Regions from separate parts of the Winogradskyella sp. ECml5-4 genome, predicted to be linked through region 2. Evidence: riboswitches for the same ligand, from Rfam matches in the RefSeq annotation. Region 2 holds a riboswitch; the other holds the start of a gene.
What was found. A riboswitch is a leader RNA that binds a small molecule or an ion and turns the genes downstream of it on or off. The one in region 2 is predicted to bind S-adenosylmethionine.

Region 1 (12,894 bases), on a different contig from region 2:
TGACTATCTCCGCAGACCATGGTTAAACCTGGTTGTGTCACCCCTAACTCTGGAGCCATTACATGCACAATACCGTTATATTTATGCCCTAATTCGTATAGTGTTATATTGTTTTTTTTACAATTTTCAGATAATTGCTCCAATTGCTTTCTAGACAAGGCATCTTTTATCGGTTGATCTTGATGTAATGTTGGAGTATTATGATCTGCTGTAGCTACAATCTGATTGGGTCTAAAAACAGGAATACCACGTTCTTTTAACTCGTTAAAAGCCTGCGGACTTGTTACTTCATGTATTAAATGTTTATCTATATATAATATTTGTGGCCCATTTTCTATAGTACTGACCACATGCGAATCCCAAACTTTATCAAATAATGTTTTACCCATCTATCTTATGCTGAAATTATTTGTTGATACACATTGCTCGTTTCGATAATTTGATGAATATCATTATCATTGATTTCTTTCTTTCGATCTGCAAAACTCAAAAAGTTTGCATACACATCATCTAACTGCAACTTCGTAAGTTCGTAACCTACATTTTTTGCTCTGTAAGCTAAGGCCGCTCTTCCACTTCTTGCGGTTAACACAATAGCCGACTCCGTAACACCAACATCTTTAGGATCGATAATCTCGTAAGTTGCTCTATTTTTTATCACACCATCTTGGTGAATCCCAGAACTATGCGCAAAAGCATTTGCTCCAACAATCGCTTTGTTTGGCTGCGTATAAATCCCCATACTATCGCTAACCAACTGGCTCATTCCGAATAGCATTGATGTATTAATATTTGTATCTAAATTAAGATAAGGATGCTGCTTCAACACCATCACTACTTCTTCTAAAGCTGTGTTTCCTGCACGTTCACCAATACCGTTGATCGTACATTCAATTTGACGTGCTCCGTTAATGACACCTTCAATAGAATTTGCTGTTGCTAAGCCTAAATCATTATGACAATGACAAGACAGAATAGCCTTTTCAATACCTTTTACATTTTCTTTTAAGTATTTTATTTTTGCACCATATTCACTTGGCAAACAATACCCCGTTGTATCCGGAATATTCAATACTGTTGCACCTGCCCTAATAGCAGCTTCACATACACGAGCTAAATATTCGTTATCTGTTCGACCGGCATCTTCAGCATAAAACTCAACATCTTCAACAAATGATTTTGCATATTTTACCGCTTCAAAAGCACGCTCAATAATCGCCTCTCTGTTTGATTTGAATTTATGAAGGATATGTGAATCTGAAGTTCCTATTCCTGTATGAATCCTTGGCTTTTTAGCATACTTTAAAGATTCTGCCGCTACTTTTATATCATTTTCTACGGCTCTAGTTAATCCACAAACAGTCGCATTTTTAACAATTTTTGAAATCGCTTCTACCGATTTAAAATCACCTGGACTGGAGACCGGAAATCCTGCCTCAATCACATCCACCCCAAGTTGATCTAACTGTTCTGCAATGACTACTTTTTGTTCTGAGTTGAGTTTACAACCCGGAACTTGCTCTCCATCGCGAAGTGTTGTATCGAAGATTTGTATCTTGTTATTTGACATATATCAAAATATATTTTATAGTATTGTCTAACGAATGTATGTTTTGATTTAGATTTAAACATTATTGATATAGTTAGTTTACGATGTTCAGTCGCCAAAATATACTTTAAATAACTGATTTACAGATTCATAAATCTATTTTCTATTGATAACTAAAGACCAAAAAGATAATTTATTTTCACTTGTAAAGTCCTTAACAAAATCCGAAAAACGGCAATTTAAACTTTACGTAGGGAGACTTGGAGTAAATTCAGATTCTAAATTCTTGAATTTATTCAATCTTTTGGACAAAGCTAAAACCTATAATGAAGTTTTTATTTTAAAAAGTGGCATTGTAAAAAAGCAACAACTTGCCAATGTCAAAGCGCATTTATATAAGCAAATTTTAATCAGTCTTAAGCTCAATCCATCACATCAAAATGTACGTTCACAAATTAGAGAACAACTCGATTTTGCTTCTATTTTGTACCACAAAGGCTTATATAAACAAAGCTTAAAAATTTTAGATAAGGCCAAGGAGCTCGCAATTATTAACGAAGAAAAAAATTCAGCTTTTGAGATTGTAGAACTTGAAAAATTAATTGAATCTCAATACATTACACGAAGTATAAATACTCGAGCAGATGAGTTAGCTGTACAAGCCAAAGAACTGAGTTCTCTTAATCTTATTGCCAGCAAACTCTCCAATTTATCACTGCAACTCTATAGCACCATTCTAAAAACAGGCTATATAAGAAATGAAGAAGAAGCCAATATGGTTATTAATTATTTCAACAAAAGCCTTCCAAAAGTTAAAATCGAAAAATTAGGATTTAGAGAAAAATTGTGGCTATATAAAGCTAATTTATGGCAAAGCTTTTTGCTTCAAGATTTTTTGAATTGTTACAAATACGCTTCAAAATGGGTGGATTTATTTTATCAAAACCCAAATATGATTAATCTGAACCCCGTGTTCTTTTTAAAAGGCAATAATTACCTCCTAGAAGCCTTATTTTTCATTGGTAACAAGTCAAAATTTTTAGAAAAATTCTCTGAGTTTGAAGCGACTGTTCAAAAATCGACATTTCCAACCGATGAAAATGTAGCTACTCTTGTTTTTTTATACACCAATTTCCACAGCATTAATCAACACTTTATTGATGGTAGTTTTGAAGACGGACTTCATCTAATTCCAAAAATTGAAAACGACTTAATTCCGTTTAATGACAGAATTGACCCTCACCATAAAATGGTTTTTTATTATAAGTTTGCGAGTTTACAATTTGGAGCCGGCAACAACAAAGCTTGTATAAAATACTTAGATAAAATTATCTCTAACAAAACACTTTCGATGCGCGAAGATTTACTCTGTTTTTCGAGAGTTCTAAACCTTGTAGCGCATTATGAAGCTGGACTAGATTACCATTTAGAAACCCTTTTACGAAGTACATACAAGTTTTTAATTAAGATGAATGACCTGCATGAAGTGCAAAAAGAAATGATAAAATTCATTAGAGGACTTCAGGATATTTATCCACACGATCTTAAAAATGCATTTAAAGAATTACACAAAACACTAAAGACTTTTGAAGACCATCCGTACGAACGACGCGCCTTTTTATATCTCGATATTATTTCTTGGCTAGAAAGCAAAATTGAAAACAAACCTGTTAGCGAAATCATCCAAATTAAGTATTTAGCAAAGAAAAGTTCGTAATTCTACGAAATTCATAAAAAACTCACAAAATCTACAAATAATTTGGATTTCTAATTTTTGTGTTGCAATATTTGTGCTCACAAAGTTCAAACACTTACTGAAATGTTATCAAGAAAGGTGGAGGGAATGACCCTATGAAGCCTTAGCAACCCTTAGATTTACTAAGAAGGTGCTAAATTCTACTTAATTATCCGATTCATTAATCGGAAAATTGGATAGATAACTCAAGACTAATTACTCATCTGTAATTAGCATTTTCTTTATAATATTTTTCTATTAAGTACGCTTCTAACGAGGCTTATTTGGCTTTTGGTTTAATCATTTATTAACTCAAAAACTTAGAAAAATGAGTACACAAAAATTTGCAACACAAGCGTTGCACGCAGGTCACGACGTCAGTCAAACTTCAGGAACAAGAGCTGTTCCTATTTACCAAACATCATCGTATGTCTTTAATGATTCAGATGATGCAGCCGGACGATTTAACCTTTCTGTTCCTGGCTTTATTTACACACGTTTAAACAATCCAACAAACGACATTTTAGAGCAGCGATTAGCAGCGCTAGAAGGAGGAATTGCAGCAGTGGCTACGGCTTCTGGAACCTCAGCAATTGCAACAACTTTACTAACACTTTTAAGAGCAGGAGACCACATTGTGGCGTCGAGTAGTTTGTATGGAGGCACCTACAATTTATTAAGCGTCACCCTACCAAGACATGGTATTACCACAACATTTGTTGATGCGTCAAATCCGGAAGAATTTAAAAAAGCAGCACAAGAAAACACAAGAGCCTTTTTTGTAGAATCTTTAGGAAATCCAAAATTAGATGTTTTAGATCTTGAAGCCATTTCAAAAGGAGCGAAAGCCCATAAAGTGCCCTTAATTGTAGATAATACCGTGGCTACACCTTATTTGTTAAATCCAATAGAATATGGTGCTAACATCGTTATTCATTCGCTAACCAAATATATCACTGGAAACGGAACATCACTAGGAGGTATTATTATTGATGCCGGAACATTTGATTGGACTAACGGAAAATTCCCAGAATTTACAGAGCCATCTGCAGGTTACCATGGTTTAGTCTATAGCGAAGCCATAGGAGCAGCTGCATTTATAGCAAAAATTAGAATTGAAGGTTTACGAGATTATGGTGGAGCCTTAAGTCCATTTAACGCCTTTCAAATTATTCAAGGTTTAGAAACTTTAGAACTACGTATTCTAAAACATAGTGAAAACGCTCTTGAATTAGCAACATGGCTAGAGTCTCAACCTGAAGTTAAATGGGTGAATTACCCAGGATTAAAATCTAGCAAGTACAATGCGTTAGCTAAAAAGTATTTACCAAAAGGCCAAAGTGGCGTCGTCACTTTTGGAGTGGATGGTGGTTACGAAGCGGCAAAAACCATTGCTGATACAACGAAACTATTCTCATTATTAGCCAATATTGGAGACACAAAATCACTTATCATTCATCCTGCAAGTACAACGCATCAGCAATTAAGTGATGAAGCGCAAGAAACTACAGGTGTTACTAAAGATTTAATTCGTTTGTCTGTTGGTATTGAAAATATAGAAGATTTAAAAAACGATTTAAAAGAAGCTTTTGCTGTTGTTAAACAGAAAAAAGCCCTTCAAAATTAAATTTAAATTGTGAAGTAAAATGGATGTCTTTAATTGTAAAGACATCTGTTTTATAGTATTCAATACTAAAAAGACAAAAATATGAGTGATTTAAAATTCTCCGTTGTAGGAGACAGTACTTCTGCAACCCAATTTATAGGAAAAACAAGACAATTTACTTTAGTTGTAGATGAACCGGAAGCTTTAGGTGGCACCGATGAAGATGCCAATCCCGTAGAATACATTTTAGCAGGCTTTGCTGGTTGTGCCAATGTTGTTGGACATTTGGTAGCTAAGGAATTAGGTTTTACAATTAAAAATTTAAAGATTGAAGTGACGGGTGAATTAAATCCTGATCGATTTTTAGGTACGTCTACCAAAGAACGCGCAGGCTTTAAAACCATTAATCTCAACCTTATTCCAGAGACCGATGCCAGTATTGAAGTTTTAACGCAATGGCTTCAGATTGTTGAAGAACGTTGTCCTGTAAAAGATAATTTACAGAACAAGACACCTTTAAAAATTTCCGTAGAAAAAGAATATACAGCTATATAAATATTTGTAATGGCACATTTACACTACATAACCCTAAATAATTACGTTACTGAAAGTGGTAAGACAATCAATCCTAAATTGTCTTACCAAACTTTTGGTAAAGCATTACATTCTGCACCCATAATTTTAGTCAACCACGCCCTTACCGGAAACTCAAATGTGGTTGGAGAAGACGGCTGGTGGAATGATATTATTGGAGACGACAAATGTATTGACACTAATGATTATACGATTTTAGCGTTTAATATTCTTGGCAATGGCTACGATAATATTGCAGAAAACTGCATTGAAAATTACAAAGACTTTACAGCAAGAGATATTGCCAAACTATTTGCTTTAGCCATAGAGCAATTAGAAATTGAAAATTTATTTGCCGTTATAGGAGGCTCTGTTGGTGGCGGAATTGCATGGGAATTAGCCGCATTAAAACCCCAATTAATTCAACATTTAATTCCTATTGCGACCGACTGGAAATCCACGGATTGGGTCATTGCGAATTGCCATATTCAAGATGCGATATTGAATAACTCGTCACAACCTTTAGTCGATGCTAGAATGCACGCCATGACCTTGTATCGTACACCAGAATCGTTAACACAAAAATTTGATCGCACTAAGAAAAACGATGCCCTTTATAATATTGAATCTTGGTTGAGTTATCATGGAAATGCACTAGACAATCGATTTCAGTTGGCTGCCTATAAACTGATGAATCAGATTTTGCGTACTATTGATATTACAAGAAACAGAACTGATTTTTTAGAAGTCGCTTCAAAAATTGAAAGCGATATTCATATCATCACCATTAATTCTGATTTGTTTTTTAAAGCGGATGAAAACTGGAATACCTATGTGGATTTAAAAGGAGTGAAAGACAACGTTAATATTCATGAAATTAAATCCGTGCATGGCCACGATGCTTTTTTAATAGAATTTGACCAATTAGCACGCTTTTTGAAACCTATTTTTTCGACGGCATTGAAATCAAAGGAAAAATTAGTACAGCAAGTTGCGTAGAACATACTTACATTTTATTAATATAAAGCCAAACGACCTGTTTGGCTTTTTTACGTTATAATTTTAGCTAAAATTAAAGTATGAGCGTTAATATTATTAGCAATAACGACAATTGTAATACTTTTACTCGTATATTTTTACGTATTGAACAAAACAGAAGACACAGCACCCCAAATACCAAGAAAACGAAAATTTCGTTGGTTGCGCAGAACCTTACGCGTACTGTTAGGAATTCTTACGTTTTTATTTTTGGTGATTCTTTTTGTTCGTAGTCCTTGGGGACAAGGTATCATTGTGGACAAAGCCGTTAGCTTCGTTTCAGATAAAACCGGAACTAAAGTCGCCATAGAAAAACTCTTTATTACGTTTGACGGTGATATACAACTCGATGGTTTATATCTCGAAGACAAAAAAGGAGATACTTTAGTCTATTCAAAATCATTGGAAGCTAACATCCCTCTAATTAAAATTATAAGTGGTAATGGCATCGGAGTTGATGCTTTAGATTGGGATGGTTTGCGTGCCAATGTGATTAGAAAAGATAGCATTGAAGGTTATAACTTTCAATTTCTAATTGATGCTTTTGCTTCTACCGACACTACAACCGTTGCAACAGATACCACCTCCACTCCACTGAACCTAGTTTTAGGCAACTTAAATTTCAATAATTTTGATGTTGTTTTTGATGATGCGGTTGCAGGCATTGATTCTAGATTTAAAATTGGGAAGTTGAAAGCTAATATGAAAACCACAAATATTGAAGACATGATTTTTGATGCTTCAACGATTAAACTTAGTGAAGCCAATATTAAGTTTATTCAAAAACCAGTAGCGATTGACACCACAACTTCAAACACACCTTTACCAAAATTAGCTTTTGAAACTATTGCGTTAAACAATGTGGTTGCTTATTACGAATCGCAACCTGACCGTTTGATTGCTGATGTTGATATTTCAGAATTCACTACAGAATCACCACTTATAAATTTAGAAGCTAGTGATTTCAACCTTAAAAACATCACGCTTAAAAATTCTAAAATCAGCTTAACCACAGACGCTGAAATTAATGGCTTAACACAAAAAATAGAGGAAGTTACTGAGGAAGTAAAAACAGACATCACAACGTTTGAATGGCCGCAACTAACAATTAATATTGCTGCTATTGATTTTGAAAACAATCACATTAATTATAGCGTTGGTAATGCAAAACCAAAACAAGACATCTTCAACCCGAATGCCATAGCACTTTCAAATTTTACGCTTCAAGCGAAAGACATTTCTTTAAAAGATAAAAAAGCGACACTAGACTTAGAACAACTAAATTTTAACGAATATTCAGGATTAAACCTTAATCAATTGGCTGTTAATTTTAACGCAACAGACCAAAATATGCGTTTGGATGATTTAAAATTCAAATTAAATAACAATTCAATTTCAGGTGATGCACATTTAGAGTATCAGTCACTTTCAAAATTAATAGAAGCTCATGAAACTACTAAGGTCAACTTAAACCTCCCAGCCTTTCAACTCTCATTGACAGAGATTTTCAAATTTCAACCTGATTTAAAAAATAACGAATACCTCAATAAATTAAGCAAAAAACTAATTCTAGGAAATCTAAATGCTTCCGGAACTTTAGCATCAATTAATTTAAATAAAGCAGAACTTAACTGGGGAAATTCAACAAAAATCTCTACTAAAGGAACGCTTCAAAACGTCACCAATCCTGAAACACTTCAATTTGATATTCCACAGTTTTTAGCAGTTACAAAACGCTCTGATTTAATTCAGTTTGTAAATGAGGAAGACTTAGGAATTAGCTTTCCAAATGACGTGAAATTTGTGGCACAATTTAAAGGAAATCTTGAAGATATTTCAACTAAAGCAAAACTCACCACCTCACAAGGTCTGGCTGCAGTAGATGGTAATTTTAAAAACACTGATAACATTTCTTATGACGCGCTATTAACTATTGAAGAATACAAGGTTAACGAATTACTTAGCAATCCTCAACTTGGAGCTTTAAGTCTTACGTTAAAATCCACAGGATCTGGCAGCACTATCAATACCTTAAATGCGGATTTAGAGGCAACTATTTCTGAATTTCAACTTAATAATTATGCCATAAAAGATCTTCATCTTAATGGTGATATTAAAAACGGAACAGGAAATATTCAGTCGCAATACAAAGACAATAATCTCAATGCGAACCTAGATGCTTTTGTGGTTTTAGATTCTATTTCACCTGAAGCTAAAGTCAAAATTAACGTTATTGGCGCCAACCTAGAAGCGCTTGGTGTAATGAGTCGTAATATTAAAACGGCCATGAATGTCACTGTAAATTTTAAAGGTAATGGCGAAACTTACGATGCTAGCGCTAACATTGACAACGGTGTTGTTGTGTATGACAATAGAAGTTATTTAATAGGTGATATTAAAGCCTTTGCTCATGTGGATACAGACACGACTTCGGTTTCTTTTAAAAACAACATTTTAGATCTTGATTTAAAGTCAAATACCAATCCTCAAACGTTTAGTAAAGCGATTAAACGCCACGTTTTAAGTTATTTTTATAGAGATGAAAATGTCTCAGACACAATTAGCGATTTTGTGAACTTAAACCTCAAAGGTAAAATTTCGCAATCCCCTTTACTGAATGACGTCTTCTTAGTTAATGTTCAAGGTTTAGACACCATTAACGTGGCTGTAGATTTCAACGAAAAAGCGCGACAATTACAAGCAAATATTACAGCACCACATATTAATTATAGTGGCAACAAATTGGACAGTCTTGCTTTTTCTATGGATACCGACAAAGAAAATTTCAATTTTAATCTAGGTTTTAAAAACATCACTGCTGGTCCGTTAGATGTACCTAAAACCATCATAACTGGCCACCAAACCAACAACGAATTAGCGCTTAACTTTTTGGGCTATCATCAAGGAGAGCAGCTCATGAATGTCAACACTAAAATCACTGGCAGCAGAGAGCGTTTAAGATTTACAGTAAATCCGGATAGCTTAATTCTCAATAAAGAGAAATGGTTAATTCCTGAAGATAATGAAATCATCCTAACAGATAAGCATCTCGAATTTAATAACTTTAAAATCAACCAAAATAATCAATCCATTGCGATTACAGATAAACTAGAGTACATTTCAAAAGAGCATATTGCCATTGAATTCGAGAATTTTGACATCAATGCCGTCTTTGATTATTTAAATCCAGAAGCCGAATTAGCAACCGGACAACTAAATGGTAATTTTATTCTTGAAGATCCGTTTACCAATGCTGGTATTTTAGCCGATTTAAGTATTGAACAATTGAACATGCTTAAAACCGATTTAGGGACTTTAAGTGTGAATGGAAATTCATTGGACGACAATAGTTATGCGTTTAATGCTGGACTAAAAGGTGGTGATATTGATTTTGATCTCGTCGGCGATTACACTGTCACCAATAACATAGCAAATCTCGATCTCGATTTTAATATCAACGAATTCAAAATACAAGCACTCAACACTTTATCTATGGGCGAAATTAAAGATGCTGATGGTAGTTTTTCTGGTGCTTTTAAAGTTACAGGTTCAACATCAGATTTAAAATACGATGGCTCCATAACATTTAATAATGCTGGTTTCAATGTCGCTAAACTGAACACTAAATTTAGTATGGCTAAAGAAACGCTGAGCATCAATAATAATGGCCTTTCAATGAACGATTTCACCATTCGTGATGAAAACAATAACGCCTTAGTACTTTCTGGTAAGGTTGGTACCGAGAGTTTTATTAATCCAACATTCGATTTAAGTGTAAAAACCTCCAATTTTCAAGTCTTAAATGCCACTAAAGAAGATAACGAAGAATTTTACGGCAAAGTTACTTTTGACGCCAATGCTAAACTAACTGGCGATTTACAAATTCCAAAATTAGATGCTAAATTGACTTTAGGTTCCGATACAGATCTCACTTATGTACTACCTTCATCAGTAGCCAGTGTAGAGGAACGTGATGGAGTTGTTGTATTTGTTAATCGTGAAAATCGAGATGCTATTCTTACACAAACTGAAGAACAAACGGCTACGATAAAAGGCTTTGATATTAGGGCTTTATTCAACGTTGGAAAAAATGCAGCAGTCACTATAATTATAGATGAAGAAACCGGAGATAATTTTAAAATTTCAGGTGAAGGTGATTTTGTGTTCACCATGAAACCCAATGGGCGAATCACACTCACTGGCGCCTATGAAATTTCAGAAGGACATTACGAACTAAACCTTTACAATTTAGTGAATCGAAAATTCTTAATTGCTCAAGGCAGTCGTGTCACTTGGTCTGGCGATCCGTTTGATGCGAAACTAGATATACGCGCCATATACAATTTAGATACTTCAGCTTACGGACTAATGGCTTCGCAAATTTCTGGTTCAGATTCATCCGTAAAAACTAAATACCAAGAAGTTTTACCTTTTAATGTCTACCTCAATATTGATGGCGAATTATTACAACCTAAAATTTCATTTGGTTTAGATATGCCAGAAGAAGACCAAGGTGCCATTAGCGGACAAGTATATTCTAGAGTACAACAAGTCAACCAGCAAGAAGGAGAATTGAATCGCCAAGTCTTTTCACTTTTAGTGCTCAATCGTTTTTATCCAGATTCTGGTAGTGATGGTAGTGACGGAGGCTTTGCTACAATTGCAAGAGACAATTTAAATGATGCGGTATCCGATCAGCTGAATACATTTTCTGATAAAATATTAGGTAGTACTGGTATCGAACTCGATTTTGGACTTAACAGCTATACCGATTATCAAGGCGATTCACCAACCGACCGTACCGAGTTAGAAATCGCAGCAAAGAAAAAATTGTTTAACGACAGATTAACGGTTAGTGTTGGTAGTGACGTTGATATACAAGGCAGCAATAGTACTGATAAAGAAACACCTGTAATTGGTAATGTAAGCTTAGAATATGCGTTAACAGAAGATGGCAGATACCGACTAAAAGGTTTTAGAAAAAGTGAATTTGAAAATGTAATAGATGGCCAAACCATAGTGAGTGGTATTAGTTTAATATTTACAAAAGAATTCAACCAATTTAGCGAACTTTGGGATGCTATTTTACGCTCTAAAAAAGAAAAGAAAGCAAAATCCGAAGCCGAGAAAAGGGCACAAGAAAAACAGCAAGAAGCAACAGACAAAAGCATGGAACAGAAAACCAATTAAACTTGAAAAGAATCTTAAAACATAGTATCTCTTTTATTTTCTTAGGAATGATTTTATACTCATGCAGTATAAAAAAACACATTCCTGAAGGCGAACGTTTATACACTGGTGCTAAAATTGAAATTGAATCGGATTCTATCATAAAAAATGAAGAGGAACTAAAAACAGAATTGGAAACCGTTTTAAGACCTGAACCAAATTCTAAGTTCTTGGGAATGCATTTAGGCTTGTATTATTATTACAAAATGCAAAAGAAAAACCCAGGTTTCCTCAACAGATGGCTATATAAACAAATAGGAGAAAAACCTGTTTATCAATCTAGTGTAGAACCCTTTGAGATTGAAGACGTATTAAGAAATCGCCTAGAAAATAAAGGATTTTTCTATAGCACTGCAACTTCCGCTTTTGAAGAAAAAGAGATTGAAGCGTCTATCAATTATAAACTAAAAATCACGGAACCATATAAAATGGAACGTTTTCAGATCGATTCTATGCCGTCACCACTCTATGAAGATGTAAAAAAGGAAACCGACAAATCCCCATTTCAAAAAAGCATGCGTTTCGATTTGTCTAATATGAAATTAGAACGCCAGCGTATTGATGCACAACTAAAGAAAAAAGGCTATTATAACCTCAATCCCGATTTTTTTATTTTTGAAGCAGACACCAATCAATACGACAACAAACGCTTCGATTTATTTTTAAAATTGAAAGCTGAAGTTCCTAAAAAAGCGACTATTCCTTATCGTATTTCAAAGATAAATGTATTTGCTAATTACGACTTACAAGATTCTACATACGCCAAAACAGAACGGTTCAATAATAAGAATTACATACAAGACACACTGTTTATAAAACCTAAATACCTCGATGAATTTATTACACTAAACGAAGGGGATTTCTACAGTCCTGAAAATTCTAAAAATACCGCCAGACGTTTATCTAAAATTGGTGCGTATAAATATGTTAACATTCAATATAAAGAAGTTGATTCGCTACTCACAGACAGTTTAGGTATTCTTGAAACCAATATTTTTTTATCACCATTAACTAAACGTGCCGTCCGTGCCGAAATACAAGCCGTCACCAAATCCAATAACTATACAGGACCTCATTTAGCACTAACCTACAGTAATCGAAATGTATTTAAAGGTGGTGAAACGTTCAACATTAGTACAAATGTTGGTTACGAATCGCAATTTA
Region 2 (12,894 bases):
TTTCATTACACGAGCCGATTTTACCACCTGAGGCAGAAACATTTTACCGCTTCCAAATAAATCGCCAACCACATTCATCCCAATCATTAAATGACCTTCTATAACTTCAATGGGTTTGGCGGATGCCAATCGTGCTTCTTCAACATCTTCCAAGATAAAGGCATCAATACCTTTTACTAAAGCGTGTGTAATTCGATCTTGCAATGGATGACTTCTCCATTCTAAAACCTTATCCTCGTGTTCCTTTTTTTGTCCTTTTACCGATTCGGCAAAATCTAATAAGCGTTCTGTAGCATCCTCACGTCTGTCAAATAAAACATCTTCAACACGCTCTAATAAATCTTTGTCTATTTCATCGTAAACTTCTAACATGGTTGGATTTACAATGCCCATATTCATACCGTTTTTAATGGCATGATATAAAAAGGCAGAGTGCATGGCTTCACGAACGATATTGTTTCCTCTAAACGAAAACGACACATTGCTCACACCTCCAGAAACGTTAGCATATGGTAAATTTTCACGAATCCATTTGGTCGCTTCAAAAAAGTCGAGCGCATTTCTGCGATGTTCCTCCATACCTGTGGCTACTGGAAAAATATTAGGGTCAAAGATGATGTCTTGCGCAGGAAATTTAAGTTCGTTCACCAAAATATGATAGGAACGTCTACAGATTTCGATTCGTCTGTTGTAAGTGTCCGCTTGGCCGTCTTCATCAAAAGCCATTACCACAACTGCGGCTCCGTAACGTTTGATGAGTTTGGCGTGGTGTTTAAATTGTGTTTCACCTTCTTTTAAACTAATAGAATTAACCACACATTTTCCTTGAGCAACTTGTAAGCCTGCTTCAATGATTTCCCATTTAGAACTATCTATCATTAAGGGGATTCTAGAAATATCGGGCTCTGAAGCGATGAGGTTTAAAAAGGTCGTCATAGCATAAACCCCATCGAGCATCCCTTCATCCATATTAACATCTAGAATTTGTGCGCCTCCATCGACTTGGTCTCTCGCCACTTCTAGAGCTTCATCGTATTTTTCTTCTTTTATGAGACGAAGAAATTTTCGAGAACCAGTTACATTGGTGCGTTCTCCAATATTAATAAAGTTACTGTCTGGTGTTACCACTAAAGGTTCTAACCCAGATAAGGTTAAGTATTTCTTACAATCAGATTCTGCCATTATGCTAATTCTTGTATTAATCTTGGTTTGTAGTTTTTTGCGACATCTGCAATGGCTTTAATATGCGCGGGACTTGTGCCACAACAGCCGCCAATAATATTGATAAGGTTATTTTTAAGGTAGTCTTCAATATAGCCTTGCATTTGTTTTGGTGTTTCATCATATTCTCCAAAAGCATTTGGTAATCCTGCATTTGGGTGTGCTGAGGTATAGAAATTCGTTTCGTTAGATAAACGCTGTAAATACGGTTTTAACTGTTGCGCGCCAAGGGCACAGTTAAAGCCAACACTTAATAAGGGAATATGTGATATTGAGGTTAAAAATGCTTCTACTGTTTGTCCGGATAAGGTTCTTCCTGAAGCATCCGTTATGGTTCCAGAAACCATAATTGGAATAGCGATATGACGTTCTTCTTTGACTTCTTCAATGGCAAATAAAGCGGCTTTTGCATTTAAAGTATCAAAAATAGTTTCTACTAAAAGTAAATCGGCACCGCCATCAATTAACGCTTCTACTTGCTGTTTATAGGCAATACGTAATTCATTAAACGTAATGGCTCTATATTCTGGGCGGTTAACATCTGGTGATAAACTTGCTGTTTTATTGGTTGGTCCAATACTACCTGCAACAAAACGCGGTTTGTCAGGATTTGCTTTTGTGAATTTGTCTGCCACTTCTTTGGCGATTTTAGCCGATTCAAAATTCAACTCATATACCAAATCTTCCATGTTGTAATCTGCCATGGCAATGGTGGTTCCGGAAAAGGTATTGGTTTCCACAATATCAGCACCAGCTTCAAAATATTTAGCGTGAATTTCAGCTATAGCTTTTGGTTGGGTTAAGGATAACAAATCGTTATTGCCTTTTAAAGGAGATGGGTAATCCTTAAAACGTTCGCCTCTAAAGTCTTCTTCCGAGAAGTTATATTGTTGCAACATGGTTCCCATGGCTCCATCGAGAACTAATATGCGTTTTTGTAATTCGTCTTTTATATTGCTCATAGCTTTTAAATTTTTAAAACACCCCTAAAGTACCCTCAAGGGGACCATCGGACTATTCAACTTTTGAGTAAGGATTCATTGCCTAATCTTCTAATGCCTGTTTTAAATCGTTAATAATATCTTCTGGATGTTCTAAACCGACAGAAATTCGTATTAATCCTGAAGTGATGCCGGTTTCTAATCGTACATCTTCTGGTATTTTAGCATGTGTTGTTGATGCAGGATGTGTTACAATAGTTCTAGTGTCTCCTAAGTTTGCAGATAGTGATAATAATTTAATGGAGTTTAGGAAGGTTCTACCGGCTTCAATGCCTCCTTTTATTTCAAAAGCCACAACGTTTCCGCCTAATTTCATTTGTTGTTTGGCTAATTCGTATTGTGGGTGTGATTTTAGAAATGGATATTTTACAACATTCACATTCTTGTGAGACTCTAAAAAGGTAGCAACTTTTAAAGCACTATCGCAATGTCTATCGACTCTAACCGCTAAGGTTTCTAAACTTTTAGATAACACCCATGCGTTAAATGGAGATAAAGCAGGACCTGTATTTCTAGAAAACAAATAAATTTTCTGAATTAAATTGGAACTCCCCACAACAACACCTCCTAAAACGCGGCCTTGGCCATCCATTAATTTGGTGGCAGAATGAATGACTAAATCGGCACCAAATTTTATAGGTTGTTGCAAGTAAGGCGTTGCGAAGCAATTGTCGATAATAAATATAAGTCCATGCTTTTTAGCGATATCTCCTAAACGTTGTAAGTCTAAAATATCTACAGCAGGATTTGTTGGGCTTTCTGCATAAATCACTTTGGTATTGGGTTGAATTAGACTTTCAATGGTATCTAATTCATCCATTTTAAAGTAGCTTGTTGCGATGTTCCATTTTGGCAATATATTATTAAATAGGGTTTGTGTAGAACCAAAAATACTACGACAAGATACAATGTGATCTTCAGAATTTAATAAGGCTGCAAATGTTGAAAATACAGCAGACATACCAGAAGCAAAGGCATAACCACGTTCTGCACCTTCCATTTGGCATACCTTTTCTACAAATTCAGAAGTGTTTGGATTGGAATAGCGACTGTAGATATTCCGTTGTTTTTCGTCTGCAAAAGAGGCACGCATATCTTCAGCATCTTCAAAAACATAACTCGATGTGAGGTATAAAGGGCTTGAATGTTCTAAGTATTGCGAACGTTCAATCTGTGTGCGTATGGCTTGTGTTTCAATGTGTTTGGAACTCATTTTCTAATCATTTGATAATATCAAAAAACCAAATACGTCGTAGACGCAATTTTCTAGAAAATGTTATAAAGAGTAGTAATTACAGATGAGTAATTAGGTTTGGTTATCTATCCAATTTCGCGATAAATGAATCGCCAATTAAGTAGAATTTAGCACCTTCTTAATAAATTTAAGGGTTGCTAAGGCTTCAATGGGTCTAATCCCTCCACCTTTCTTGATAACATTTCAGTAAGTTATTTGAACTTTGTGTGTTACAATATTCCGAAAGAAAATAGGATTATACAAATTTTATTCACTTTATTTTAATGGAAACATATTGCATTTTAATTGTAACTTTGGTTTTCCCAAACACAATAATTATGTTAGAAAATTTCTGGTTTAATGTACAATACGGCATGAACCACGTTTTAGATATTAATGGGTATGACCATATCCTTTTTTTAATGGTATTAGCTGTGCCTTATGTTTTTAATGATTGGAAACGTGTCTTGGTCTTAGTTACGACATTTACCTTAGGCCATACGTTATCATTGGTTTTGGCAGCTTATGGAGTGGTGAGTATTAATGGTGAGTTAGTAGAGTTTTTAATACCAATTACTATTTTAATCATGGCCATTTACAACGTGTTTACTGCAGGTAAAAAATCTAAAACGAATAAATTTGGCCTACTATTTTTTACAACTTTATTTTTTGGACTGATACACGGCTTGGGTTTTGCAAGAGAATTTAAAATGTTTTCAGGGCAATCAGAAAATAAATTGGAACTTCTAATAGAATTTGCTTTAGGTATTGAACTTGCGCAAGTCATTATCGTATTTGTCGTTTTATTCATAGGGTTTTTATGTCAAACGGTATTTAGATTTTCACGTCGTGACTGGATGATGGTGCTTTCAGCTATAGTTATTGGATTGGTAATTCCAATGATTACGCAAAGTGATTTTTTAAAGTAAAATTTTAAAAGTTTGGTAAAATTTTAACTGATAGTAAATTGGTTATAAAATACTAAGCTTATATCTTCGTTACTAACTAGTATACTTTGTACAAGAACAAGAATTAATGTCAGATATAAAACAATTACGTTACGACAAAGCCTATTTACGTATAGCTAAAGAATGGGGGAAATTATCACATTGTAAACGCAAACAAGTTGGTGCGCTTATTGTAAAAGATAGAATGATAATTTCTGACGGTTATAATGGTACTCCAACAGGTTTTGAAAATTATTGCGAAGATGATGAAGGGTATACCAAATGGTATGTGTTACATGCAGAAGCCAATGCTATATTAAAAGTAGCATCATCTACACAATCTTGTAGAGGAGCGACGCTTTATATTACGTTGTCGCCTTGTAAGGAATGTAGTAAACTAATTCATCAAGCTGGTATTGTAAGAGTGGTGTATCATGAAGGTTATAAGGATTGTTCGGGAATTGATTTTTTAAGAAAAGCAGGTATAGAACTAGAGTTAATAGAAGACTTAAATGCAGATTCCCATTCTGATGGGAAATAGTATGGCAACTAAAAATAAATACATACCACTAATTATAGGCGTTGCAATTGCAGCAGGAGTTATTATAGGTGGCGAATTAAATTTTGCAGATACTTCAGATAATCTTTTTTCAACTAATAGTAAAAAGAATAAGCTCAACCGTTTAATAGATTATATAGATTACGAATACGTAGAAGAGGTTAATACAGATAGCATTGTAGATGTTACTGTTAATGGGATTTTAAACAATTTAGATCCACATTCGATGTATATTCCTAAAGAAGATTTACAGCGCATCACTGAAAATATGAAAGGTGATTTTGTAGGTATTGGTATTAATTTTTACCCTTATAGAGATTCTATAGCTGTAGTAAAACCAACAGAGGGTGGGCCAAGTGAAAGTGCTGGAATTATGAGTGGAGATCGAATTCTTTTAGCAGATGGAGATACACTGTATGGAGTTGATTTTGATAATGATTTTATAGGAAATAAGCTTAGAGGTGATAAAAACACCAAGGTCAAATTGACAGTTTTTAGAAAAGGTGAAGAGGAGCTTTTAGAGTTTGAAGTAAAACGCAAAAGTATTCCAATTAAAAGTGTAGATGCAGCTTATATGCTAACGGACGATTTAGGTTATATAAAAATGAATCGTTTTGCAGAATCTACTTTTAAGGAATTTAAGTTGGCATTAGGCGAATTAAAAGAACTTGGTGCTACAAAACTAGCCTTAGATCTAAGGGATAATCCAGGAGGGTTTTTGGGTGTTGCAGAGCAGATTGCTGATGAATTTTTAGAAGACGATAAGCTGATTCTGTTTACTAAAGACAAAAAAGGAAAAGAAGAACGCATATATGCAACACAACATGGAGATTTTGAAGAGGGCGAAATATATATTCTAATAAATGAAAACTCTGCATCGGCAAGCGAAGTTATTGCTGGAGCACTTCAAGATAATGATAAAGGTATAATAGTAGGAAGACGTTCTTATGGAAAAGGTTTGGTGCAGCGAGAAATGGCTTTAGGAGATGGAAGTGCTGTAAGACTAACCGTTTCTAGATATTATACTCCTACAGGGCGTTCTATTCAAAGACCTTATACTAATGGAGATAGTGAAAACTATTACAAAGATTATTACAAGCGTTTAAGGACAGGAGAACTGATTGATGAAAAAAGCATAGAAGTTGATGATTCATTAAAGTTTACCACACCAAAAGGAAAAGTGGTGTATGGAGGTGGAGGCATCATCCCAGATGTATTTGTTCCTGTTGATCGTTTGTTTGATAATGAAACTATAAATTATCTAAGACGACGCGGTCATTTTGGTTATTTTGTCTTTGAAGAATTAGATAAAGATCGCAGTATATATCAAGATATTTCAAAATACGATTTCATTAATAATTTTGAAGTTAGTGATGATATCGTTGTGCGTTTTCAAGAATATGTTAATAAAAAAGAACGTACTAATATTACGTTTGTAGCCTATAATGACGAAATAAGACGCCTTATTAAAGCCACACTTGCACGTCAGTTATTTGATGATAATGCGTTTGAAGAAATTATAAATAAAGAGGATATTATGGTGCAAGAAGTGATTTTATTAAGCAAAGAATATCCAAACTTTAAACAAAATTAAACGCTTATATTTTATCGTGAATTTTGGTGTGTTTCCCATTATTCCAAAGCGTTAAAATATCTGTCGCTACGTGTGCGCCACTTCCGCATGCCATGGCAAATTGACTTCTCCAACCGGCTAAAGTGCCAGCTACGTAAAGGTTTTTTTCAATGAGATGATCTGTGTTTTTTAACCAAATTCTATCTTTTTCAATAGCAGCTCTTGGGTGTGGTTCTGTGTAGTTTTTAAGACCTTTTATGGTCATTAAGTTAGTGTAGCCTACAGCAACAACTACAATTTTAGATCGGTAACTGTTTTGATTTGTAGTAACTATAAAATCACCGTGATCTTTATCGATAGCATTTACCTTTTCATTTTCAATCTGAGAGATATGCGGATAAAGATCTGTTAATTGGTTTTTACCATCCTCTAGAATGTCTGCACCTAGCGTACCTGCTTGTAATCCTAAAACATTATTAAACAAAGCGGTTTGTAAATGCGATGTTTTTTGGTGCATTATAATGCCAATGTGCTTGCCTTCTGCAAAAGGTTTGTGTTGTGCAGAACCTAAAACTAAAGCGCAAGATAATCCTGCAGCTCCACCGCCAATAATTAGAGCATCAAAAGTCATTATCGTTGTTTGCTTAATTTTTCAATCTTCTTAGAAATTCTAAGAATCTGTAATAAAATAATTGCACAAAACGCAGCCGTAATTGTAATTAGTGCGGTCTGACTTTCTCCTTCAAAAAGCGCTTCAAAATTTAACTTTGTCGCATTAAAAATAATGAGTGCTAATGCAATAGCGGATAGAATTAGTGTAAATACTTTCATGTTTAAAAATTTAAACCAGTAAAGCTTTAATGTTGTGGGCAAATAACTTTACTGCTATGGCTAACAAAATTACACCAAATATTTTTCTTATAATGTTAATTCCGTTGGTACCTATGATGCGCTCTATTTTTGAAGATGTTTTTAATACTATATAAATAACAACAACATTACTAATTACAGCAACAATTATATTTTCAATGGCAAATTCTGCACGTAGCGATAATAAAGTAGTTAATGTTCCTGGTCCTGCCATAAGCGGAAAAGCCAATGGAAAAACAGAAGCTGTAACAGCACTATGTTCATCGTCTTTATAAAGCGTAATACCCAAAACCATTTCTAAGGCAATAAAAAAGATGACAAAAGCACCTGCAACAGCAAACGAGTTAACATCTATACCAATAAGACTTAGCAAGCTTTTTCCAACAAAAAGAAAAATAATCATGATTACACCTGCTATTATAGAGGCTTTTCCACTTTGAATATGTCCAACTTTTTTACGTAAATCTATGACAATTGGAATATTTCCAATAATATCGATTACGGCAAAAAGGATCATAAAAGCTGTAAATATTTCTTTAAAATTAAGTTGCATTTCGTTGTGATTTTAATCTTTATATTGTTTCTTAATATAGCTATAAGTATTTGGTTTTTATGATCTTATTGGCTAAACATCCGCTGTGGATTTGAAATTTTTTGCAAAGGTGCGATAATATTACATATTTGCAATATTAAATATCGGTTAAGTTTAAGTATTTTTGCCGGATGTTTCAACTCGGAAAAACCATAGTCTCAGAAGACATTATAGAAAAAGATTTTGTTTGTAATCTCTCAGCCTGCAAAGGAGCCTGTTGTATAGATGGAGATGCTGGTGCGCCTTTAGATAAAGATGAGGTAAAAATCTTAGAAGATATCTATCCAAAAGTAAAGCCATTTCTTCGCCAAGAAGGGATTGATGCTATTGAAGCGCAAGGCACTTCAATTACCTCTAGTTTTGGAGATTTTGAAACTCCATTAATTAATGGAGCAGATTGTGCTTATGTTATTTTTGATGAGAAAAAAACAGCACTTTGCGCTATTGAAGAAGCCTATAATCAGGGAGAAATTCAATGGAAAAAACCAGTGTCTTGTCACTTATATCCAATACGAGTGAAGGAATACACTGAGTTTTCTGGTGTTAATTATGAAAAATGGGAAATTTGTGACGATGCCTGTACTTTAGGCAAAGAATTACAAGTGCCAATATACAAGTTTGTAAAGGAAGCCCTTATTAGAAAATTTGGAGAAGATTGGTATGCTGAATTGGAGAAAGTGGCTGAGAAAAATTTCGGAAAATAAAACGTGTTACATTACTCTAATAGAATTTTGAAGCTTGGCTTTAAATTGTAATGTTAGCCTTTAGTTTTGTTGGTATGTGTAAGATTATTTTAGTACCTGAAGGGGTTTCATCTTCGTACAAATCTTCAATTTCTAAAGTGTATGAATTTTGAAATGATTCTGAAAAATTAGCCAATCTTGCTTTTGTGATATCTATACCTACAGAATTTCGTTCTAGTTTTTTCTTCTCATTAATTTTGTGCGATGCAATTCTGCCAATACCATTATCTATAATTTCAACGGTTATAAAATTGGGCAATTTTTTACTTACAATAAGATCTATTTTTTTGTTGCTATCTTTTGAAGACAAACCATGCCATAACGAATTTTCTAAAAAAGGTTGAAGCACTAAAGAGGGTATTTTGGTTGCTTCAGTATTTATTGCTGGATCTACAGTAATGTTAAAATTTATTTCATTATCAAAACGAATGTTTTCAATATTCATATACAACTTCATGGTTTCGAGCTCGTCTTTTAGGGATGTTTCTTTCTCTTTTGACGCCATTAGGATTTTTCGAATTAGTTTTGAAAACTTGTTGAGGTAATAAACCGCATTAGTTTTATCATTATTAATAATGTAAAGTTTAATGGAGTTTAACGAGTTAAATATAAAATGAGGGTTCATCTGACTTCGCAACATATCTTGTTCTAAGGTTAAAATATGTTTGTCTCGTTTTAAAGCTTTTGTTCTGTGGATAATAAAAAGGGAGACACCTATTATTCCTATAAGTAAGGATGTGTATAGTAAGATCTGTTTGTTTCGCTCTAGTCGTAAACGAACAGATTCATTCTCTAAAGCTAAGGCTTTAATTTGGTTATTTTTATTTTCATTTTCATATTCAACTGCAATATCATTTACATATTGTAAATTTTGCTCAGTTAATATGGTGTTCTCTATTTCAACAGCTTGTTGGTAATATTTTAATGCTGTTTCAAAATCTTTTTTGGTTCGGTTAAGCTCAGATAGTAGTTTGCTAGATTCTGCTACAGTAGATTTTAAATTATAAGAAGTTGCAATGTCGAGCGCTTTTTTTAAATGCTTTTCTGCAGAAGTGAGTTGGTTGGTTTCTATTTCTAATTGACCAAGATTAAGGTATGAAGCCGAAATATAGTATTGGTCGTCAATATTTAGAGCTTTATTTAAAGCCTCTTTAATAATAGGTTCTGCTTCCTCGTAATTTTCTTGTTTAAGATAAACTTCTCCAATACTATTATAGCAAATAAGGCGTCCGGTTTCAGAATCAATCATGTTGTTGTAATCTAATGATTTCTGAAAATTGGATAAGGCAGAACTTAAATTGCCTTTAGCTTCTTCTGCATAGCCTATATTGTGATAATTAATAGCTAAGCCTAGTTTATTACCTATACTTTTTTCAATTTCAAGGGATTTATTAAATTGATTGATGGCCAAATCATATTGCTTTAAAGCTAAATAAATATTACCAATACTATTTTGTGAAACCGCAATATTTTTGGTTACTGCAAGTGATGGGTTTATTACGGAGTAGGCTATTTTTAAAGCTTCTGTATGGTGGTCTAGTGCTAGTTTAACCATGTCCATTCGCCTGTAAACAACACCAATCATATTTAGACTAATAATCTTAAATTCGGTACTTTTAGCTTTGTCTGCATAAGTTTTTGCTTCTTCGTGTAAGGCAATAGCCTCATCATATTTAGAAATATTTCTTTGGATAACCCCTAGAGCATTAAGTGCATAGCTACAGGTTTCAAAGGCGGAAATGTTTTTAGAAACGCTAAGCAAACGTTTCATTTTTACACTATCGTGTTCAAACGGTTTAAATAGAGAATCAATTTTGGTGTGTTCAGAGGGTGAATTGTTTTTTATGTAGATTAATGAGTTTTCAAAACTTGTCTGTTGCGTAGAGCCATATGAAACAAAAAAGAAAAAAACCAGACACAGGTTTAGTAGTTGATACTTAAATAAGTAGTTCATAGTGTTGGTTTATAGTTTTTCAAGAAAATCTGATTTACGCTGTCTCGCTACAGGGATCTTGTGTTCACTATCCATAATCACATACCCTTCATTTTTAATAAATGCTTTTATTTTATTGAGATTAATAATATAAGAATTGTGAATTCTGAAAAAATAATGTTCTGGTAAGATGGCATCAACTTCTTTTAATTTCTTGGTGAGCACTATTTTTTTTCTATTCTGTAAAAATAGCGTGCTATAATTACCGTCAGATTCTATATAGATAATATCATCTACATCTAAAAAAAGTAATTTCCCATCAGTGTTAATGGTGATCTTTTTTTTATCGAATTGTGAATTAAAATTAGAAAGCATACGTTCTAATTTTTGAGAATTAACGGTGCGTTCGCTATGTTTTTTTATTTTAGAGATGCACGCGCTTAGATCATCAGAATCTATAGGTTTTAAAAGGTAATCTATTGCTTCGTGTTTTAAAGCTTTTATAGCATACTCGTCGTAAGCGGTAGTGATTACAACAGCAAAATTTATATTTTTTAATTGTTCTAAAAACTGAAAACCACCAATAGTGGGCATTTGTACATCTAAAAATAAACAGTCTGGTGTGTTTGTGTTTAAAAACTTTAAAGCATCATCAGGTTTGGAAAAAGAAGCCATAACTTCTATTTCTTGGTTAAAGTTACTAAGTTCCCATATGAGGCTTTGAATTGCTTTTGGCTCATCATCTACGATTACTGCTTTTAACATGCTTCTGAATTATTTGATATAAAGATATACATATAAAGGTATATACATAATGAATGTTTTGTATCTAAATATGTATGTAATGCATGGTTTTATGTGTAGAATGCTAAAAAAAAATACACTTAAAATACGGTGCCCATTTATACACTTTTTTTAACCAGTCATACATTACAATTGTGATAGCACTCAATTTATAGGCATCTTTGGGTATTGAAATTAACCAAAAATACAGCAAATTGAGGGGTTGCTTTTTTGGTTAAAAGCTATTAATTAGGAAATAATCAGAGTTTTTAAAATTCTGACTTTTTCATTTCAGTGTTAATTTATAATAACGTAATTTTTTTATTGTTTATTATTAATTTTAGTTAGTTATTAGGGAAAAAAGGGCGTTATCTAAACGCTCTTTTTTATTTTGGTTTTAACAGTTAAAATAGCATTGTAATACCATCAGTAAAAACGCTTACTAAGCCTGTTTTTAACATGATAAAACCTACAAAATACAATTACAGAAAAAGAGCGTAACTTACTTGTAACTAAGGTGTTGCAATGTTTTTTTTAAATCTTCAAGTTTTACGGGTGCTACATGGGTTTGTTAAAAACTTGTTGACAACGTTTATGAAATATCCTTTCTTTTTTAACAACAATTGTCAATCTTTGTTCAAGGCAAATAAAATAGATTTTTCTGGTTTTTTTGATTTAGAAAAGTGTTGAGAAAATCAATTTAAAAATACGCCCTTATATTCCTAGTTTAGGAAAAACAATAACACCTTTTACGGATTTAACAATTAAAAACCTGAATGATTACGCATCATTCTAAGGACTATCTAGTCTTTAAAATTAAATGAGCATGGAGATTACACAGATTATAAAAAGAGATTACGAAACGAGTCCGTTTGTTTTAAATAAGATTTCTAACGCTATTGAAAAAGCAATGCTTTCTGTTGGAAATGGTACTAAAGAAGACGCTAATACTATTTCTGTAAAAGTATTACAAACCTTATTAGAAAGAAAAGCAAGAGATCACAAGTATTTGCCTACAGTAGAAGAAGTGCAAGATCTTGTAGAAGAGAAATTAATGGAGAGTTCTTTTCATGGTGTTGCAAAAGCTTACATATTATATAGAGATGAACAAGCGCGAAGCAGAAAAACAAATATTTTTGAAAAGCGTATTAACTTAAAGCCTTACGAATATCCAGAACTTAACGAATATGTAGATGCTATAAGACATTCGTACTGGATTCATTCAGAATTTAACTTTACAAGTGATATTCAGGATTTTAAAACAAGATTGACAGTTGTAGAGCAAAATGCCATTAAAAATACAATGCTTGCTATTTCGCAGATTGAAGTCGCTGTAAAATCATTTTGGGGCGACATTTATCATAAAATGCCAAAACCAGAAATCGGATCTGTAGGAGCAACATTTGCAGAAAGTGAAGTACGTCATCACGATGCTTAC

Region 1: it holds a riboswitch for S-adenosylmethionine, as region 2 does, so the genes downstream of both, VDP25_RS00170 (O-acetylhomoserine aminocarboxypropyltransferase/cysteine synthase family protein) here and VDP25_RS06780 (trans-sulfuration enzyme family protein) in region 2, are expected to answer to the same signal.

The regions. Positions count from the first base shown of each region.
Region 1 covers NZ_JAYJLF010000001.1:40,994-53,887, forward strand. The annotation lists gene leuC (3-isopropylmalate dehydratase large subunit) at 1-389, opposite strand, end outside; gene VDP25_RS00160 (2-isopropylmalate synthase) at 395-1,570, opposite strand; gene VDP25_RS00165 (hypothetical protein) at 1,719-3,266, shown strand; SAM riboswitch class I at 3,369-3,492, shown strand; gene VDP25_RS00170 (O-acetylhomoserine aminocarboxypropyltransferase/cysteine synthase family protein) at 3,613-4,911, shown strand; gene VDP25_RS00175 (OsmC family protein) at 4,993-5,445, shown strand; gene VDP25_RS00180 (alpha/beta fold hydrolase) at 5,455-6,462, shown strand; gene VDP25_RS00185 (translocation/assembly module TamB domain-containing protein) at 6,607-11,691, shown strand; gene tamL (translocation and assembly module lipoprotein TamL) at 11,694-12,894, shown strand, end outside.
Region 2 covers NZ_JAYJLF010000006.1:109,117-122,010, reverse strand. The annotation lists gene metH (methionine synthase) at 1-1,182, opposite strand, end outside; gene VDP25_RS06785 (homocysteine S-methyltransferase family protein) at 1,182-2,183, opposite strand; gene VDP25_RS06780 (trans-sulfuration enzyme family protein) at 2,266-3,435, opposite strand; SAM riboswitch class I at 3,536-3,659, opposite strand; gene VDP25_RS06775 (HupE/UreJ family protein) at 3,795-4,385, shown strand; gene VDP25_RS06770 (deoxycytidylate deaminase) at 4,492-4,944, shown strand; gene VDP25_RS06765 (S41 family peptidase) at 4,946-6,556, shown strand; gene VDP25_RS06760 (FAD-dependent oxidoreductase) at 6,561-7,166, opposite strand; gene VDP25_RS06755 (hypothetical protein) at 7,166-7,366, opposite strand; gene VDP25_RS06750 (MarC family protein) at 7,377-7,958, opposite strand; gene VDP25_RS06745 (DUF3109 family protein) at 8,129-8,701, shown strand; gene VDP25_RS06740 (tetratricopeptide repeat-containing sensor histidine kinase) at 8,742-10,511, opposite strand; gene VDP25_RS06735 (LytR/AlgR family response regulator transcription factor) at 10,704-11,438, opposite strand; gene VDP25_RS06730 (ribonucleotide-diphosphate reductase subunit beta) at 12,283-12,894, shown strand, end outside.